2 regions of the Peribacillus sp. NPDC096540 genome follow, and region 1 is predicted to be linked to the other one. Evidence: riboswitches for the same ligand, from Rfam matches in the RefSeq annotation. Region 1 holds a riboswitch; the other holds the start of a gene.
The links. A riboswitch is a leader RNA that binds a small molecule or an ion and turns the genes downstream of it on or off. The one in region 1 is predicted to bind magnesium.

Region 1 (10,946 bases):
CTAAAAAAGAGTTTTTAGTGATTGCGGCTTCGAATGCCATTACTGATGAAATGGCCACGGATATAGGGCAGATTGTCGAGCAGACGATGCCTGCATATGAAAAAATCGAGCAAATTTTGGATTATTATATAGGCGGAACGAAGGATCCACAGCTACGTTTAGCGAAGTTTTTCGAGTCCTTTGATTTATATGAAAAAATAGCTGCGGAATCGACTGAGCAATATGCGGAATACTTATTTGCACGAAGCAAATTAGCCAGTATTTTATTAACATTGGCTGAGCATGGCAAGCAGGACGGCTCGTTAAGACCAGATGTTGATTTGGATGTATTTATCATGACGATGGTGCAAAATTTCAGCTTATTCACATTTAAATCAAGCCTGACAACCCATGATACCAACCTCTCCACGTTGCTTTCTGCGGACAAGCAGCTCACGATGATGAAGGACGTATTTTTATCCTATATTCAGCCATAATAAATAACGGCCGTTTGGATTGACATTCGAACTGGAAAGTTGTTTACTAGGAAGTATAAAAAGTGATAGTTAACTATCACTTTTTATAAATATATTTCAGAGGGGCTTTTTAAATGAGTCGTTTATCAGGTAAAGTAGCAATTATTACAGGAGCAGCACAAGGTATGGGTGCGGCACACGCAAAATTATTCGTAGAACACGGTGCAAAAGTTATTTTAACAGATTTAAATGAAGAAAAAGGCAATGCATTTGCAGCTGAATTAGGTGAAAATGCCCTTTTCATTAAACAAAACGTAGCATCTGAAGAAGATTGGGCTACAGTTATTGCGAAAGCAGAAGAAGCTTTCGGTCCAGTAAACGTATTAGTAAACAACGCCGGTATTACTATGGCGAAAAATATGCTTGATATTACAGTAGAAGAATACCGTCGCATCGTAGACATTAACCAAGTGTCTGTATTCTTAGGTATAAAAACTGTAGCAGCTTCAATGATGAAAGCTGGTAGCGGTTCAATCGTCAACATTTCTTCAATAAACGGCTTAGTTGCTGGTGCTGTAGGTTACACAGATACAAAATTCGCAGTACGTGGTATGACAAAAGCAGCTGCGATCGACCTAGCACCAATGGGCATTCGCGTAAACTCTGTACACCCAGGCGTTATCGCAACACCAATGGTTGTACAAGAAGATACAAAAGCAGCTGTAGAAGCATTCTCTCAACACATTCCATTAAAACGAGTAGCACAACCAGAAGAAGTATCTAATATGGTATTGTTCTTGGCTTCTGATGAGGCTAGCTACTCAACAGGTTCAGAATTCGTTATCGATGGCGGATTAACTGCACAGTAATAAAAGTACATGAAAAAATCTGTATATGATTTATAAAGGCCGATTTTCTATTAGTAAAGAAAATCGGCCTTAGTTTTTTATTTAATTTAAAACCGCACTTACTTATGATACGGTTCACCGTAATGTATCTATATGAGGCTTTTTATTCCACTTAACTTCCTCAGTAAACTCTACAAAAAAACGTTTCTCCGTCAAATGTTGGGATGATGAATAAATGTTATCACCCATATCCAATATGTGACCCAATTTCTTTTTACTGTTTTGCCATTAAAATTTTTGCTCGAAAGCGTTTAAACCTTCTAAACCCATAGGCTTTTCATTTCAGAACCTTTGTTATATTATTTATACCTTCAGAAAAATAGGATGTTTACGTTTTTTTATTGCTTCAAAATTGTGTCTTAACCCCAACAAATAATACAGAGCCAAATTAAAATGGATGAGGGCTGTCACAAAAGTCATTTTTTAATCACTTTTATGACAGCCCTTTTCATTTTTATAAGCACAATAACTTCATTTACTGAAGGCATTTTAGGAGCCAGTTTATCCATTACTTAGTAACTTTATCAGCGCTTATATTTCCGGCTGCATCAATGTTACGTAAATTTGTGTTCTTTCATTTAGGTTCATTACCTAATCTAAACTTATCATTTTTTATCAATTTCTAAACTTTTTTGATATTTACCATTATTATATTTTGTTAGAGAAGGTATACCAGAGATATAACCAATCCCCCCTGTTTTATTAATGCCAATTTGTTCGTCAACAGCTTTAAGTAATTCATCTTTGTTAACAGCTGTAATTGACTTACCATCTAGTTCATCACCAGGATGTTGGAAATTACTGAAAATGTATGAGAATCCATTGCGGTCATCAGCAGCAAATAATCCAGTTGCTTCGGCTCCTGCTGGAACAGATAGAATACGATTTAATTCTTTCGTATCAACATTATATGACCAAACATAGTTATTTGTGTGAGCACCGCTATCTTCACCAATAAAGAGGGTTCTCATTGCTTCCGAATAACTTAAGTTATCGGGATTAGCTACTTTGTCTACATTTGCAGTGTTTCCATATGCATCAGCATTAGGAAGGTCTTCTCCTACCACCAATCCATACATTGATGGTGCTACATAAGAGCTATGAATAGCCTTTCCTTCGCTATCCTTTTGACCACCTTGTAAATCTAATTGATAGGTTACACCAGCTTTAATTTTTGGTAATTGGATATGGTCTGCTGGGTCTTTTCCTGTTGAATCTTTTTCCATACTCTTACTTTGATCGGAAATAGCAATATATACTTTTTTATCCTTTTCGTTTAGCGCTAAACCTTCCATTTTGTTAAATTCAGTAGTCGCACCAAGCATTGCTGCGTATCGGCGTGTTTCAAGGAAGACAGCTGCTTTTTCTTTACCAGGTTTAAGTTTTAGATATTCTGTTTTACCATATGAATATTGTTTAATCGCTGTAAAACCTTCTTTTGGTACATCAGAAGTTTCAAAAATATCATTGAATGTAATGCCGCTGTCAATAATTTTTTCCACTTCTTTATCCGTTGCATGTCCTAAATTAATCCATTCTAAGTCTCCTGAACCACCATTTTCAGTACCTGTTTGTTTAAATTTAGCTGCATATAGTGTACCCGCTGATAAATCTTTTGCTTTATCGGCTATATACATAAACATTCCTGTATTACCACCATCATCACCGTAAAATACAGTTTTGTTATCAGGCATTACTTTAGCTAACTCATGGGAGAAACGCCCTGTACTATAATGTTTTACAACCGATGCTTTCCCCTTCTTATCTACTGTAATTTCAGGAGTGTAGCCATAGAAATAAGGATTAGCCTTTGCTTTATTTCCAAAATAGAATTGAGCAAATGTTTCAACTTGACTTCTTGTTTTTGATGTAGGGTCCGCAAATTGACGAGCATCTGGCTCATACTCTTCTGAACCTAAATGTGTATTCCATGGTGATAAAGAACCATTACATGGAATCCAAAGTCCATTTACTGCCGAAAAATCGATTTTTTCTACTTTTACAGGTTTAAGTTCCCCTGTTTTTTTGTCCTGATCCAACTCAGTTAAAGACATAGATGCTGGGACTAAACCGTATGCTGATTGACCAGCAGCATCAATTGTTTGATATTCATAATGTGTAACCATATAAAGTTTGCCGTCAATTGGCATTAATAAGCTATTTGAATCCGGAGCATCTGAAACAAAATATTTTCCGTCTGTGCTGCTTGGATCCTTAATTGGATTTCCTTTTACATCAATTGGTGTACCTGCAGGAATTTTTTCACCTTTAACGGTTGCTACCTTATCTTCCGATTTAAATAGGTAGTTGTAGGACAACGGAAATGTTTTTAATTTTCCATTGCTATATTTTACATCAACGGTTGCAGTTGTATACGTTTTTACCATTTCATCGATAGTAGCTGGTGCTTTCATTCCATTAAATTTAACAGATTCAATTTTACTATTTTCCTTCGCAGTAGCTGCTGTCGGTGATAGCGCTGGAACTGTAATAGCTAAGGCAAGTGCTAAAGTAGCTCCTGTTTTCACAATTTTCTTATTAATCATCTGATGATTCCTCCTGGTAGATTTATATTTTATAATTCAATTAAACCAAAACTATATAAATTTAATGTTAATTTTTTATATTAAAATTATTAATTCACTTGCTTTTGAATTTTTATAATCTTTTTCTGAAAGTAGCTGGCGATTGTCATATGGTTTGAAAGTAGGGGATAGTTGTCTTTTTGAAGTCTTTTTTTCCTTATAATTAATTTACTAACAAAAATAAACAAACTTATAAAAGGTGAAAACTTACTTTTTGGCCACGGTAATCACAAATGGAGTGGATCAACTTTGGCGGCGGTCATCAAATAGATTTTGGTGATTTTGGTGATATTAGAGATAAAAAAGAGTAGAATGCTAAGATTAATTTCAGCATTCTACTCTTTTTTGACTGAGTACTTATTTTTATTAAGATAATAATGAATTCAAAGAATTAGATCTTTTTAACTTTTAACTAGAAACCTCATTTACTTATGGTACGGTTCACTGTAACGTTGAATAGAGTAAATTTAAAAAACAGATAGAGTGCGCGTAAAACAAGCTCTATCTGTTTTTTCAGTTCCTATATTCTGGTTACCATCCTACTTTTTCGAAAGCTCATGTTTTTATCCTTGCCATCATTTTATTTATTATAAAAGACTCGAATCGAAAACTAACTTGCTAATAAGGCTGGGAACTCATTCCCGCTAGTTTCTGTTCTATGTTCAATGATGTATTGAAGCATGAACATGATTTCGTTTTTGTCCACTTCCCCTAAATGCTTATTTGGGAGCTCGCTAATACGCGAGTAAATTTTTTCTAAAGATTGATAAGCTTTATCTTCTTTATCTTTTTCAAAAGTTTTAATTACGTTCTCCAATTGAGCAATAAGCGATGTTTTGATTCCTTTATTTCCCTCTGCTTGTTTCACTAAAGAAATCGCATTTTCGACTGATGCAGGTGTAATGAATACCTCAAGAGCTTTCGGCTCTGAAACATTATGCACTTTATCAATCGCACGATATTGAATAGAGTTTCTACCTTCTTTATTAATAGTTAGCCCATCATCATAACGTTTCCAAGTGACACCGTTATCTAGGCTATACTCAATATGCGAAATCCCGATACCTGCATCTGTTGCTTCCAAGGATACCTTAACTTCATGAAGATACGATCCGTCTCTCAAGTCAGCCTCATGTAATACCACATCCGCCAGTTCAGGTGCCTTGAAGTCTTCCGAGATTCTTCCTTCCGCTACATAATGGATTGGTACATTAAAGCTTTTCACGAAGTTTACAGTAGCTTGTAAATCTTCAGGTCCTTGAACTGGATCATTGCCATATTGGCGAATTTTATATTTATCAGTCTCATGTTCATACATATAATTGTTGACAGTAAGCGTATAGGTCCCATTCTTATCAATTGGTGTTCCATCAGGAAGATAGACCTCCTTTCTCATCCATTTGATGGAGATCTTCCAGGTCAAAATATCCTAAGTCACGTATACATAAGTCACCTGTTTGCACTGTTTGTAAGCATGTGGAACCATAGGTTCGATCATTTTGTTTACCTGGGCCAGAGTGCACATGCAAGAATTGACCACTGAGAAGATCGTATTCCAATTGGATCTTCACACCAGCTGTATGACTACTTCCTCCTGATCCTTGGTAAGTTGAAGCAAAAGCATCTGGAAGTTGAAACGTAGTAGAATCCAAGATTCGTATACGCTGAAACTGAGAAGCATAACGATGAGAAAGAGCCTGAGAAGTTTGTATCTTCTGAGTAAGCAAGGAAGTGAATACGTTTTGTAGGAGTCTGACTGCTGAAGGATTAAATCGTTGATTGAGTCCTTCGGGACTCATTAATACACCGGTTGAAGATTCTAGACAGCAACATAGCTGAGTTAAGGAAGTATTCGCTACCTTTTGGCTTAACCATACGCACAAAGCAACTAAGTCTTTCGCTTGATACTTACTGGACCTCTGAACAAAACCTACCTTTTTGGCCAAATGTTTGAGGACATGAGGAGACAAAGATTGTTGCAATTCCAGTGAGAAGAGGTTCAGTTCATCTGAAACGTCTCGAGACATAAAAAGCACCATCCTTTCCATCATATTACAGAAAGGATAGCGCTTTTTTCGTTTAGGGGGTAATAATTTGCCTTAGCTTGATGGGCATGTGACGCTACCCCTTAAAGAAAAAAAATAAACCTCTTTTTTAAACGGCACTGAATTAGTTACCATAACCCGTCCTTCAAAAAATATCTGCAAATACTCTGTTTAAATCTTAATAAACAATTAGTTCCAAAGTGATTATCAATAAGGTTGGAGGTGCGATAACTAATCTTCTTCCAATCTTTTATTTCACAAAGTCTCGCTGTTTTTAATAAGTCATTCATACAAGCAAGCTAGTTTACATAAACCACCTTATCAGAAGTAAATCCATTGGAACCCTCGATTCCAATGAATTTTTCTATTTAGGTACTTGTCCAAACTCTTTTCATCCTTTTACATAAACTAGTGATATAACCTCTTCTAACGCAAACATGATTTAAATAAAAAAGTATTATTATCATTTAAACCCTCAAGCGACTGGAGCTACCGAAGACACAGGACCAACTGGACCAACCTTTTTAGCAGCCATCATGTTACCGGGGAACTCATCTTAATAGTATTCTTTATCACTAAATAACGCTTGAAACTCCTTATCATCTGCGAAACATCGAAAAACAAATCCATTGAGCAATCTTGTCTTACCCAAACAATTACCTCTATAAATGGAGTGAACTCATCTTTTAATGGTTATTTTCTAACCTTAGGGTTAACTTTAGTTGAATAGTCTTCTGTTAGGTGAGGCTCCTGTATAGAGATACGCTGCTGCCCAAAAATGTCGAAAGACGCCAATGGGTCAACAGGAAAAATCGGATTATGATTTTTCTTAATGTAGCTGGTAAAACCTATGCTATACAATGCTAAAACTCAACAAGGGGAGACATTTAAGCATTTTTTTTTGTTTTTTATGGCTCCTTTCTGTGTGAAAGGAGCCTTTATATTTTGGAGGTGAGGAATGCATGGGCACTGACGACCCCAATTCGTTGGAAAAACGCAAGTCGACAACAAGAAAGAGGCAACGAAGGTCTTCATGTCCTCTTGTAACAACTAAGAAGACTCATAACCTTTAATGCCTTGATCTATAACGCGAGGTGTAATGTAAATATGATTAAAATGTATTTATACAGTCATGAGAACCAAAAGATGACCACTGAGTCTAACCTATCTAACTTGCAAGAGCATTTAAAACATCCTAATAATTTGTTGTGGATTGATATTTACGATGTAAAAACCCCTGAATTATATAAAGTGGCAAAGATTTTTGATTTTCACCCTTTAGCAATAGAGGATTGCCTGCATGACAGTCCTCGGGCTAAGATCGACAACTACGAAGATTACCAGTTCTTCGTTTTACATGCCCTTCGGTATAAAGAAGAAGAAGATAAGGAAATTACGACCCTAGAGTTAAACGTATTTGTCGGCCCCAATTACGTAGTGACAATCCATAAGGAAAAATTGAAATGGCTTGGCCAGATGGATATGATTTGTTCTAAGAACACAAAATACATGGATAAGGGTGCAGATTTTCTATTGTATGCTCTTGTAGACGGCATAATGGATGAATACTTTCCGATTCTTGACCGCATTAACATCCGTATTGATGAACTAGAAGATGAGATTTACGATGAAGAAATAAGGGGAGTGACAGAAGAATTCCTTGCACTAAAAAGAACAATCATTTTAATTCGACGCGTCATCCTTCCTCAGCGTAGGATATTCATGACTGTGGACGGAAAGTGGAAGTTTGAAATACGGGAAGAAAATGCGCCGTTTTATGTGGATTTAATTGACCATCTCGAGAGGATAGTGGACTCTACTGAAACGTACAGAGATCTTGTAAACAGTGCTTTGGAGACGTATTATTCCATTATTAACGCAAAATCCTCTGAAAAGTTAAACGTTTTGACCATCATTTCAACCGTAATGTTACCATTAACTTTCGTAACCGGTTTTTTTGGAATGAATGTCCCTTTACCCTATCAAGATTCTCCATTCTCAACGATCATCATTTTAGGGATCTTAGTCATTTTAACCTGGGGCATGTGGAAATACTTTAAAAAAAATCGCCTGTTATAATTAAAACCTTCGGATAAAATGGGGCACAGTTCAAGAGGTTGGGTACCTTTTATTTAGATGAAAATGTTCCTGCAAACTCATGGAAATCAACACCTAATTTTATTTATTCATAGTTCGTAAAAGTTAATGTTAATTCGCGAACGTTCGCAAACTGTTTTATTACTAAAATGAACACTAAAGCTGGCTGTTTTGTAAAGAAATAGCACCGTTCAGAATTGTCTACTTTTACGAACCTACAGCTTTCATAATTAGATAAATAAAGATGAAATAGAAAAAGCTCTAGTGGTTAATCTAGCAAACCCTTGCTACATCAAGGTTGTATAAAATCCTGAATAAACGATAAAAAACAAACAAACGCCAAACTCTTGAACCATATGGGTTTGGCGTTTTTGCTATCTTCTTATAGTTGACATTATGTTAACTAGATTTGTATAGAGCATTCATATGTTCCTTAGAAACCTTATTCCGTAAACGGGCTATTTTGCGGAATAAGGTATGTTAAAATTTAGATATTATGTATATTAAGGGAGGTATTAAGTATGTCAACAACTGCTATAACCATTGTATCTATATTTTCTGCCGTTATATGGATTGCGGTGTCCCGAGAAGTTGTTAAACCTACAAAAATGATAAACAGGCAAAAAATGATAACTTTATTGTCTGCAGGAACCTTATCAACGCTAATTATAACCATTTCACTTTTTCAAAACCTCTCGTTCTTCCGTTAAAGGGCGCTTTAATTGAACAAGCAGCTAAAAGGATCTTCCAACCGAAGGTCCTTTTTCAGTACCTATAAAGATGATTATGTGAACTAGCGTTTTTTCGTTAGTTGAAGAAGAAAAATCAAAGGCATTGTATTGACTACTGTAGGTTTTGAATAAAGTTTGAGTAAAAGTATTGGACCAACCCTTATTTAGCAGCCAAAGAAAAGAAACCATTTTGAAAAAAGATTGATCAAAGGGGTTTCTTTTCTTATCAACGAGTTTGCTGTTTTGATAAAAAAGATTGGATATTTTATTTGATTTCCTCAGCCAGCTCCAAAATAATTCCTTCTGGCCCACGAACGTAGCATAATTTATAAGCGTTTTCGTAGTTTTGTATCTCACCAATAAGTCCTGCGCCTTTCTTTGTCAATTTGGTAACAAGGGCTTCAATATCTTCAACAGCAAAGGCAATATGCTGGATACCCAGAGTATTTGCTAAAGGATGCTGTATCCCATTTTCATCTGATGGCGTGTGAAATTTTACTAGTTCTATATTTGCGTCACCATCTGGCGTTCGCAACATTACTAGTTCTATATTTGCGTCACCGTCTGGCGTTCGCAACATTGCAACTTCCTCTTTACCGTCTTGAAGCCCTATTATCCGCTCCATCCGCTCCACCCACTCGCCTTCCACTTTTCCTTCCCCTAGCATTTCAAGGCCAAAGTCAAGAAAAAACGCTTTCGCGGCAGGAAGATCATTGACGATTATACCCACATGATCTATTCTATGGATTTTCATATTTCATACCTCCTTTTTCCTAATTTTATCACATATGTCTCCTAAAGATTTCTTCTCGATTGCTTAATAGCTTTTCCTCTTTATTCAACAAACTGTCCCTTTAACGGAACAATTTATTTTCAATTAACAATTCATTAATCCACCTTTTATTTAGATGTTCTTTCCCTTCATTATAAAAATGCCCCTTTAGATAACCATATCCAAAGGGGTAAAAACGTCGCGACTTTATTCAAAACATCGTATCTTTTTTATAAACATCGCGACTTTATTTCAAACCTACAACTACAATTAAAGTTGTTATATTTACAATAAAGATGTTTAAAACTCAAAAAAAACTCGTTTAATCATTGGTATGTGAACTAACTATATTTGATAGGAGTTGATCATAATGGAACCCTCTTTATGGATAGCTGTATTTAGTTGTTTTGTTATTGTTTTTATTCTATTTTTCAGTAGGAGTTTTACTTTCGGAGTGGTCGTAACGATTCTATAGTAGTTGATTGCTTAAATTTAAATCAACAGCTCTTTAAATTCTTCTATAAACCTTCAATCCAAAAATATATGAAATTAATATTATTAACACCATCCAACCGAACGACACCCACAGATCATTTCCAACAGGCTGCGAGTCTAACAGATTTCTAATAGTTTGAATAATCGGTGTCATTGGTTGATTTTCCGCAAAGATTCGGATGATCTTCGGCATTCCTTCGACAGGAACAAATGCAGAACTGATAAAAAGCAGCATTAATAAGATATATGAAAAAGAACTTGCTCCTTCAATACCTTTAGCAGCCAATCCAAATGGCACTGAAATCCACGTTAATGTTAGCGAAAAGAGAGTTATCAATAGTGCCACAAGTAGCCATTCAGCAAATGTTGCATCACTTCTAAATCCAGCTATAAATCCTACTATTAATACGACCATTATTGAAACTAACATAAAAATAACTGAAGCTATTACCTGACCACCTAGTACAGATGATTTGGCTATGGGCATTGACTTAAATCTGTCAAACATCCCTGAAGTTTTGTCTAAATTTATCCGTAACGAGGTGTAAGCAGATCCTGTAGCAATCGTCATTAACAGAATTCCGGGAAGAATATAATTAATATACTCATCTTCAGACACCCCAGCAATTTGAATAGCACCACCAAATATGAAAACCATACCCAATAACATCATAACCGGCATCGCAACAACCGTAAGAAGCGTGTCGATACTACGTATATTATGTTTAATGATCCGATTTGCAAGCGTTAATGTATCACTTAAATTTTGAAAAACATTCATAATTTTCATCCTTTCGAAAGTGTCATAAATACATCATCAAGGGTTGGAGTAATCATTTTGAACGTTTTGAGTTCAAT
Region 2 (10,946 bases), on a different contig from region 1:
TTCAAAATAGTTTAACAGTCCGAGTTTACCCAAATAATGAGTGACCCACTCTTTTGTGGAACTTGAAGCAAGGGCAATTTTATATCCAATTTTTTTTGCTTCTTCTAAATAATCCTTTACACCTTCACGTGCCTGCGATGTTTTCATCTTTACTTTATATAAGCTTTTTGCTTTGGCTTCAATTTCTTCAATATTGCAACTTTCCCCCAGTTGTTCTTTGAAAAACTCATAAAGTTCAGTATTATCTGTTCCGATACATTTAACAAAATGTTCGAGAGGCAAATCAGATTTATAAAAACCCATAGTTTCTTTATAAGCCTCATACCAAGCCGTCTCTGTGTCTAAAATTAAACCATCAAAGTCGAAAATAACTGCTTTAATCAAATTAATTCCCCCCTTTTTTTCTTATTAGAAGGTCACATTTTCCCCTGAAAAACACATTGATTGAATAGCAAAAGTTTCAAAGTAATTTCTATCCTTAAATAAACGTACCTTAATGAATACCATTGTTCAACTTAATTGTTCTATTATTGAATAAATTAGAGCTTCGATTCAATGTTTAATATTTTCTCCAATTATTCAAGAATAGGGCCCAAATGTTGAATAAAGATCAAACAGTACTCTCATACAAATCTTGCTACGTTTTAAAAAAACATCTCAACTAAAGCACTCGTTAGTTGAGTAATCGATACATATTATTATTAAGCTCCAAAACAATACTTCTATTGAGGCGACTTACCAACTTATCAGCTTACCGTTTTTCTTCATTTTGTTCTGCATTACCTTTGCAGTCGGTTAATACACTCTTTTGTATCTTCATTAATGCAATTATTATCACTATTGATACGAGAATTACATCGCCTTAGATTAAAACCGGGGAAAACCTATGAGACCTCTAAAGTTTACATAGACCAGTATCTAAAGTTGTCCACTAGAATAACGATTCGACTAATGAAAAATTTAGTTATTTTTAACCATTAACACCCAGTGTTATAAATAATAAAATGTTAATATATAGTATTTCTGGTAATTACAAAACAAAAATAGGAGGTATTTGATGAATTTTAAGAAGAAAGTGCTATCAGTTTCATTATCTAGTTTAATAACTTTAAGCGCTGTAACAGCTGTTGCGATACCAGTCGATGCGGTTGGAAATGGTCCCAGTGCAGGAAATGGTCAAGTAACAACTTCAATTCTACATACTTATGACAGCTTGGTAAGTTACCTTAAAACCCAGGATGCTAAACAAGAAGCATTGAAACTTGAAGTAATCGGGGAAACGGTAAAAGGGCGAGATATTTACCTAGCAAAGTACATATCTAATCCTGAAAACCCTACTATACTATTTTTAACCCAACAGCATGGAAATGAACAACTGACTACTGAAGGTGCACTCGAATTTATTAAACATCTAGGCACGAATAAGACTAAAGGTTTGCTAGAAAATGTTAATATCCTAATCATTCCTATGTTAAATGCAGATGGAGCTATGGGTGATGTTAATTTCTCTCTTGATGACTATTTAGCAAAGGGTGATCGACATCTAACTCGTGCAAACGCTAACGGTATCGACTTAAACCGTGAGCATGATAAAAAAACTAGTGAAATGCAAGTGGAAGTAAAGGCATTACATGAAAATGTTTTTGCAAAATACGATATTGATTATATGATTGATTTACATCATCAAGGGACGCTAAGCGAAACAGAGGGTGAACTTGTTTCAGGTTCGATGCTTTATCCAACAAACGCTAACGTAAAACCTGAAGTGTTAGAAGCTTCTAAAAAACTAGGTGCTGTTGTATATAACGCAATAGAACCTACTGGTTGGGGGCATATTGGTAAATATGATGGAGGATCAGGAGAAAATATAGGTCGAAACGGGGCAGCTGTTCGTTATGATATTGCAACGCTTCTCTTTGAAATGAGAGGTATGTCAGACCATAATAACGAGTCAGTTGCACTTGGACAAAAAAGCAACGGGTATCTAATAAAGCAAACAGTCACCACTTTGGATGCTGCTGTTAGAGCTCTTGCTGATAATTCAATTGAAACTGTTGAAGATAGTTTTTGGGACACTCTTCCAACACAAACAAATCGTTCCGGGGAAGAAGCAGACGAATAAAATAATCGACACATCCTATTTTTTCTAATGGGATGTGTTTTTTTGGTTTTATGGCCTTTTTGTCATCTCCAATAAATCGTATGACTCATAGCATTGACATAACCAACGTTTGAACAAGGAGTTTTTCTAGTAATGGTGAAGTTCTCATATTTTAAACATGTCCACCTTTACTTCTCTCTTTTTGCAGTGAATTTTTATTTTATCTATAAAAAATAGTATTCTTACTAACGATGTATTAAGTCTTTTTAACAAGAAGGTCATAACCCCTTCAAGTATAAGGTCAAAACATACTCAATCCACTATAACTTTCATTTATTAAACTCGTTTTATAACTCTCTATTGAATAGCCTTTGCTTCCTTGATCAATTGCTTATTTTTTTGAAGAGTTCTACTATTTTGATCACTTTAAAATCTAGTATTTCATTAATAACTATAATGACTATAATGACCTTTGATGTCTTGGAAGATACCCCGTTCACATCAGACACCTTGCATTAATAAGGTTGTATATTCATCTTTATTAGTTAGGAATGCTGCCTTAATTCTGTTTTTTCCAAAACCAGATAATCTTTAGTTTTAAATATTGATATATCGTTTTCATTAGCGAACATAATTAAATCTATTAAGACTTTATCTGGGGCAAAACCAAAAATCCGAATGTTTAGCCCCTTGTTTACTTGGATAATAACACCTTTGGTTGCCCAACCGACACGTTTAAATTTCATCTGGACAATTTGTTTAGGATAAACTACTTTTTTATAAATAGGCATTGTCAAAAATAATATTTGATACGATAAACGCTCTTTATCTATTCTAAATTTAAATTGAATAAAGATTGCTACAAAAATAAAAATAATTAATAGAAATTGAAAGTAAGGTATTAAACCTATAGAGAAATTATGCGTAATAATTGGCGGCAGAACTATTGTTGCCAGTAACAATCCCAAAAGCACTCTTTGAGTTCTTGCGATATAGGTCATTCTACTCCCCTCCATCTATTGTTATTTTACCACAATAATCCAATTTTCCTCTTAAGATTTTATACCCCATTTGTTGCATAAAAAAAGGTTGCCTCAGCAACCTCCCTAATTGAAGTAAAACAACCGTTAGCTTAACAAGTCTTGGTAAATGAGTTTAGTTAAGATTTATTTTGAAAAAGTGGTTTTACTACATCAATTTTGATATAAACATTGTTGCTATGCCAAAGTATATAAGTAACGATAGTATATCATTTAGTGTTGTAATTAATGGACCAGAGGCTACTGCTGGGTCGATGTTGAATTTATATAAAATTAGAGGAATAATGGTCCCTGCTAAAGTCCCAATAATTAGGGTCATAACTAATGAACTTCCAACCACTAATCCTAGAACAGGATTTCCTTGCCAAACAAAAGCTATAATGGAAATTAATATTCCACAGGTAATTCCTATTATCAATCCAACTTTAAGTTCTCGAATAATGAGTCTGATAACAACTCCTTTATCCGTATCACTAGTAATTAGACCCCTTACAACAACAGCTAAAGATTGAGTACCTGTATTTCCAGTCATCCCTGCAATCATCGGCATAAAGAAGGCAAGTGCAACAACTTTAGACAATGTTTCTTCAAAACCACTAATAATAGTTCCAGACACTAATCCGATAAATAAAAGTAAAATAAGCCAGGGAAGTCTGCGATACGCAGCCACGTGTGCCTTCGTGTCAAAATCAATAGCTTTACCAGATGCCGAAAGTTTTTCAATATCTTCGTTTGCTTCCTTAATGACAACGTCAATAATATCATCAACGGTTACAATTCCTAATAATTCATTATTATTATCTACAACAGGAATTGATAAAAAATCATAACGCTCAATAACATGTGCTACCTCTTCTTGGTCTTCATAAGCAAATACGGAGATAACTCGGCTGTACATAATATCTTGAATTTTTTCATATTCATCATGAATTATCAAATCTCGATATGAGACTACACCTACTAATTTTTTATTATTATCAATAACATACAGATAGTTAATCGTTTCCGAGAACTCCGCAAATATTTTAAGTTTTTCAACTGATTCACGAACCGTATAGTGTTGAGGTATCCACACAAAACGGTTTGTCATTATTCGTCCTGCCGTTTCAGGTGGATAATTCATGATATTTTGAACGATTTTAGATTCTTCTTGTTTCATACCTGAAAGAAGTTCTTCAATTTTATCAGGAGATAGATTCTCTAACAATGAAGCTAAATCATCATTATCCATTAGATCCATTACTTGACCTGATTTTTCAATTCCTAATTTAGTAAGAATTTTTAATTGATGTACTTTTTCAAGTTCCTGTATTAATTCAGCGATTTGTTCTGGAGTAAGAAACAATAAGAAACGTGTATGATGTTTTTCTGGAAGCCCCTCAAAAATTCGAGCAATATCATAGGGTTGGAGTTCTTCTAATATTGCTTGAAATTCCTTCTTTTTTCCTTCTTTTAATGCTTTTATAATTTGAAGAGTTATTTGGTCTTCAGTCATGTCTTTTATCATCTTCGCAACTCCTTTTTTGAGGAGCAAAAAATATTTCCCCTTAACGATATAACAAAAGTAAGAAAAATATTTAATAATTCCCCTTCCTTAATCTTTGTATTTATTTGATTATTATTATGCTTCGTTCGAGTATGATCGTGAATAGTTATCCACTTTCCTAACCTCCCAGAAAAATTAAAAACACCTCCATTACAAATGGAGGTGTTCACACGGTTCATTTACATACATTTCTGAATGACAAATACACATACGTACACTGTCTGAATGACAAAAATACATAGCAGAAATCCTGTTCCTCCATTCGTAGAGCTTTAGCACTGTGTGGCATAGGACAACGCCAGCTACATTAAAAACCACCTTATGTCGATGGTTTCTGTTGACCCATTGGCGTCTTTCGACATTTTTGGGCAGTAGCATATCTCCTACACAGGAGCCTCACCTAACGAGGATATTTAGTTTACAAATCCACTTTAAAAGAGTTTCTTTGAGAAGTCAATGTTTATTTTATAGATAATATTAGATATCTAGTTAATGAAAATACCAAAAAACCGCTAATGAGCGGTTTTTTGGTTAACTTATCGACGTTCTGTTAGATGCCAGCCATATAGTCAACAAAGACCTTCAATTCTTTAGGACGGACAAACACTATTTCTCCTTTTTTTAAATCAAGATTATTATATTGTTCTTTTGTAAGTTCGATTTCAAGCGGTTCATTTATATCCTGACGAATCACTTCAATACGGACAATAGGTCCAATTGTATGAATATGATCAATTACAGATGCAATCGAATCCGTTTCTAATGACTCTCTTTCTATGATAAAGTTATGGGCTCTTACATAACCAGTACTCTCTCCATCTTCACTGTCTGGAACATTTATTTCCACATTTCCTGTTGTCAACTTCCCTTGATGAACCTTGCCCTTGAAAAGATTGACACTTCCGAGAAAATCGTAAACAAACGGATTTTTGGGTTGATCATACACTTCTTCCGGAGTTCCAATCTGTTCAATTTTCCCTTCATTCATGATTACAACCCGATCAGCAACATCCATCGCTTCTTCCTGATCATGTGTCACAAAGACACTCGTAACATTGAATTCATCATGAAGCCTCCTTAGCCAACGCCTTAGTTCCTTACGCACTTTAGCATCCAGTGCCCCGAATGGTTCATCAAGCAAAAGAATATTCGGCTCTACAGCAAGAGCCCTTGCCAATGCCACACGCTGACGCTGGCCACCTGATAATTGGGAAGGATAACGGTCCTTATATCCTTCCAATTTAACTAGCTGAAGCAATTCTGTAACTTTTTGTTCAATCGCTGTTTTACTAGGTCTTATTTTTCTTGGACGAACCTTTAAACCGTAGGCAACATTATCAAAAATGGTCATGTTGCGAAAAAGAGCATAATGCTGAAAGACAAAACCCACATTCCGATCTTTCACATGCTTATTGGTGTAATTTTCTTCATTAAATAAGATATTTCCATTTTCCGCCTGTTCGAGTCCTGCAATGATTCGTAGCAATGATGTTTTTCCCGAACCGGAGGGGCCAAGTAGCGCTACAAGCTCTCCGCTTTTTATTTCCAGATTGATATTTTGGAGGGCTTGATAAGACCCATAATATTTTGTTACATTTTCGATGACGATACTCATTTCTTTCCCTCCTAACTTCCTTTTGTTGATTTAAAGTCTGTTTTCCATTCTATGAAACTTTTAATAACCAACGTTATGATTGCAAAAATGGACATCAGTGATGCCACGGCAAAGGCCGCTGAAAATTGATATTCATTGTATAAGATTTCAATATGAAGCGGCATCGTGTTCGTCATCCCGCGTATATGGCCTGATACGACCGATACGGCCCCAAATTCTCCGATTGTCCTCGCATTACATAAAATGACTCCATATAAAAGTCCCCATTTAATATTAGGAAGCGTTACATACCAAAACGTCTTGAATCCCCCTGCTCCTAGTGTGAGCGATGCCTCTTCTTCAGACGTTCCCTGGCTTTGCATGAGGGGAATTAATTCACGTGCAATGAATGGAAAGGTAATGAAAATAGAGGCGATGACAATCCCTGGTATCGAAAAGATCACTTTAATATCATAGTTTTGCAACAATGGACCAAGGGCCCCATGTAAGCCAAATAAAAGTACGAAAATCAATCCAGCAATGACTGGTGAAACCGAAAAGGGTAGATCAATCAAAGTTATTAAAAAGTTTTTTCCCTTAAATTCATATTTTGTAATCGTCCATGCCGCCACTACCCCAAATATAGCATTAAGGGGTAACGTGATTAGGACAACGATTAATGTTAATTTAATGGCAGACATAGAATCAGGATGGGCTATGGCCGCAAAATAAGCATCAGCCCCCTTTTCAAAGGCTTTTACAAAGATTGCGATTAATGGAACAACTAAAAATAAAGTAAGAAATAGCAACACAATGGAAATAAGAATCCACTGTATAGATTTAGGCTCTTTTGTTGCGTTTCTCGTTAAAATGACTGGTTTATTCGTCTCTGCAGCCACTGAATTGTGATTTACCAACATGTCCCCTCCTATTTCCCGGTATATCTTTTACTAGTCCACCATTGTAAGATATTGATGGTGAACAAAATTAGAAATGTAATAATAAGCATGACAGCTGCTACAGCGGTTGCACCTTGATAATCATACTGTTCGAGTTTTGTCATGATGATGAGCGGTGAAATCTCTGTTTTAAAGGGCATATTTCCTGCAATGAACACAACGGATCCATACTCTCCAAGCGCCCTCGCAAAAGAAAGTGCAAAACCCGTCAATATCGCTGGTATCAATTCTGGAAAGATAATTTTAATAAACGTCTGCATTCGGTTCGCCCCTAGCGAAGCAGAGGCCTCTTCCATTCCTTTTTCTATATTTTCAAGCACCGGCTGGACCATGCGTACAACGAATGGCAGACCGATAAATATCAGGGCAATGATAATCCCGATGGGAGTGAAGGCAATTTTAAAGCTGAAAAATTGTCCAATCCACCCATTCGGTGAGTACAAAGTGGTCAACGTAATCCCTGCCACAGCAGTCGGAAGGGCAAAAGGCAAATCGACCAGACCATCGATGATTCGTTTTCCAGGAAATTCATAACGAGTCAGTACCCAGGCAATCAAAACGCCAAAAACTGCGTTCACAAAGGCCGCAGTTAAAGCTGTCAGAAAGCTTAGTTTATAGGAAGCAACAACCCTTGGTTCGGTAATAGTCGCCCAAAAATCCTGAAACCCCATAGTAAACGTGTTTAAAAAAACCATGGATAATGGAATCAACACGATGATGGATAAATACAGCAATGTAAACCCCATCGTTAGTCCAAAACCAGGTATCGTTCTTTTTTTCTTTTGCTTAACTTCTGTCACTATATTCATCGATTCGCCCCAACTCTTTCTTATTGATTAGCGAAGGAGAAAATGTGACTTTACATCTTCTCCTCCAACGCTTATTGTGGTTGATAAATTTCGTCAAATGTACCACCGTCATTGAAATGAGTTTCCTGGGCTTTTTTCCAGCCGCCGAACTTTTCATCAACAGTCACCATATCAATATTTGCAAACTGGTCCTCGTATTTAGCAAGAATCTTTTCATCCCTCGGACGATAGAAGTTCTTTGCTGCAATTTCTTGACCGGTGTCTGTGTAAAGATATTCCAGATATGCTTCAGCTACTTCCTTCGTTCCTTTTTTCTCAACCACTTTATCAACAACAGCTACTGGAGGTTCAGCTAAGATACTGAGTGAAGGATTGACTATTTCATATTTATCATCACCGAATTCTTCTAGTGTTAAATAAGCTTCATTCTCCCATGCAATTAGAACATCACCAATTTCCCTCTCCACAAATGTGGTCGTTGCACCTCGTGCTCCTGAATCCAAAACTTCAACATTTTGATAAAGCTTTTTCATAAAATCCTTCACTTTGGTTTCATCATTATTAAAACTCTTTTCTGCATAAGCCCATGCAGCCAGGTAATTCCACCTTGCTCCACCACTTGTCTTTGGATTTGGTGTGATTACGGAAACATCCTTTTTGATTAAATCATTCCAATCTTTAATACCTTTTGGGTTATCCTTTTTTACTAAAAACACGATGGTTGATGTGTACGGTGTCGAGTTTTCAGGTAAACGTTTTTGCCAATCTTCCGCTAATAGGTTACTAGCTTCATATATGGCATCAATATCATAAGCCAATGCCAGTGTCACGACATCCGCTTCCAACCCGTCAATAACCGCTCTTCCTTGTTTACCAGAACCGCCATGAGATTGCTGAATCGTTACATCCTGACCTGACTCTTCTTTCCAATGTTTCACAAACGCATCATTAAATTCTTGGTACAGTTCACGCGTCGGATCATATGACACATTCAATAGCTCCAAAGACTTAGAATTCCCTTCTCCTTCTGTTTTTTCTGAATTACATCCTGCTAGTACTCCAAAGGCTAAAATCAAACTTGAAAATACCATCAACTTTTTCATAAACTTCCCCCGCTTTTCACTTTTTCCAACAAAAAAGACATACTATTTCCTTCATTAATATATAAGGAGATAGTATGCCTTCAGTTTTCTGATCAGCAAATATTCTGTTTTTTATGTATCACTACCATAAAGCAAAGTATACCAAGTTGTCAACTATGTTTTTTAATTAATGCTTAACATGTCTCTTTATCTTTCTCTGGGCACTATTATTGTCATAAACAATCTAGAATAGTGGACTTATATAACCAATGCAAAAGAGCTCAATCACATGAGATTGAGCTCTTTTGCATTCTTTATTCTCGCTTTATTTACTTAAAAACTCAAGATTTTGATTCTTTCTGATATAACTTATTGTCCACAATATACTGATAACATTGACCAGGCAGTAAATATCTCGGTTCTCCACCCATCGCGAACTCATCTCTTATATATGTCGAACTAATCTCCATGGAGAGACCTTTATCGATAAGGTGAAAAGTATTTCCATCATCATAATTTCTCAGCAACGGACTTTTGGAAATAATTTTCAGCATATCTATTCCATCCCGGGCCATGACGATAAATTTATGATTGGCAATCAACTTTTCCCTGAATTTCCAGCGTAAGTGTACCGGTAACTCCTGATTATCAATATCTTCAAGAAGATCGGCACCCATAATGAAATAAATATCATCCTTCGGGTACTGTTGTTTAAAGTATTCCATCGTATACCAAGTATACTGTTTACTCGTCCCAGCCCGTTCATTAATTTCATAATCACTAACTTCGAACAGCGGATTGTCCTCTATAGCTAGCCCAAGCATATCCCAGCGATGTTCATTACTCGTTTTCATCTGTTTATCAATCCGATTATCAGCGCAAGGTAAAAAAATAACTTTATCCAATTTAGCCCGATGTGCAATGGTAGACGCTGTCCATAAATGGACATTCGTGACTGGATCGAAGGAAGATCCATAAACCCCAATTTTCCCCATCACTTATTCCCCCTCGTTTAGCGCTTCCTTTTCAGCACAGCCCTGACCGGACTGCCGTCTCCCTCTTCTAACGCAAGCGGCAGTGCTGCCAAATCATACAGTCCCGGCTTCACGTATTCTAGGACTTCCAAGATATGAATACCACAACCTGACAGAGCATGGTGGGCAGGCCATTCTTTGCTCTATAGATAGTCAACGGAAGGCAAATCAATTCCAAGCAACCTCACTCCTTTATCTGCAAGATAAGGTGCTAATTCAGGATCAATTGTAGGAATCCATTCAGGAAAATGGCCGAGGTCCTTCCACTTCCCTGTTGCCAGCAATAACCGTTCGATGCCTGTAAAGTCGATACCTGTTTTTAAAGCCTTAACTCCAATACTTTTAGCTGCACCTATCTTTACTAAAAGTGCTGGGCCAATATATAAATCCAAATCGAGCTCAATGATTTTTTTCCGTTTTCATCAAAATGAAAAGGAGCATCTATATGTGTTCCTAAATGTGTACTCATCCGAATTTCCCAAACATTTACTGATGATCCTTTCGCTATTGAAGAATTCAGGCGATATGAATACGGTGTATCTCCTGGCCAATATATGTGCATTTTCATTCATTCGCTGAGAAATATCTCTCCATTGATTCATCTATTTTCCCCTCAAGTATAGCTTACAGCTTTGTTCGGAGTGTCCAAAGTTCAGGGAAAAATGGCTGGTCGACCACTTTCTTTAGGTAGCTCACTCCCGACGAACCACCCGTTCCCATTCTTTGTCCGATGATTCGTTCTACCGTACTCATATGATTGAATCTCCAAAATTGTTGCTGA

Region 2: it holds a riboswitch for magnesium, as region 1 does, so the genes downstream of both, mgtE (magnesium transporter) here and corA (magnesium/cobalt transporter CorA) in region 1, are expected to answer to the same signal.

What each region holds. Positions count from the first base shown of each region.
Region 1 covers NZ_JBNNTG010000009.1:919-11,864, forward strand. The annotation lists gene ACQKMR_RS10245 (TetR/AcrR family transcriptional regulator) at 1-476, shown strand, start outside; gene ACQKMR_RS10250 (glucose 1-dehydrogenase) at 590-1,324, shown strand; gene ACQKMR_RS10255 (PhoX family protein) at 1,969-3,909, opposite strand; gene ACQKMR_RS10260 (OmpL47-type beta-barrel domain-containing protein) at 4,559-5,344, opposite strand; partial or broken gene ACQKMR_RS10265 (IS4 family transposase) at 5,337-5,975, opposite strand; M-box (ykoK) riboswitch at 6,720-6,881, shown strand; gene corA (magnesium/cobalt transporter CorA) at 7,101-8,072, shown strand; gene ACQKMR_RS10275 (hypothetical protein) at 8,612-8,800, shown strand; gene ACQKMR_RS10280 (VOC family protein) at 9,087-9,575, opposite strand; gene ACQKMR_RS10285 (ABC transporter permease) at 10,102-10,869, opposite strand; gene ACQKMR_RS10290 (ATP-binding cassette domain-containing protein) at 10,875-10,946, opposite strand, start outside.
Region 2 covers NZ_JBNNTG010000002.1:169,197-180,142, reverse strand. The annotation lists gene ACQKMR_RS02940 (HAD family hydrolase) at 1-384, opposite strand, end outside; gene ACQKMR_RS02935 (M14 family zinc carboxypeptidase) at 1,058-2,122, shown strand; gene ACQKMR_RS02930 (hypothetical protein) at 2,647-3,102, opposite strand; gene mgtE (magnesium transporter) at 3,290-4,648, opposite strand; M-box (ykoK) riboswitch at 4,937-5,102, opposite strand; gene ACQKMR_RS02920 (sulfate/molybdate ABC transporter ATP-binding protein) at 5,238-6,302, opposite strand; gene cysW (sulfate ABC transporter permease subunit CysW) at 6,314-7,180, opposite strand; gene cysT (sulfate ABC transporter permease subunit CysT) at 7,210-8,049, opposite strand; gene ACQKMR_RS02905 (sulfate ABC transporter substrate-binding protein) at 8,121-9,152, opposite strand; gene nadD (nicotinate (nicotinamide) nucleotide adenylyltransferase) at 9,473-10,126, opposite strand; partial or broken gene ACQKMR_RS02895 (cyclase family protein) at 10,144-10,767, opposite strand; gene kynA (tryptophan 2,3-dioxygenase) at 10,790-10,946, opposite strand, start outside.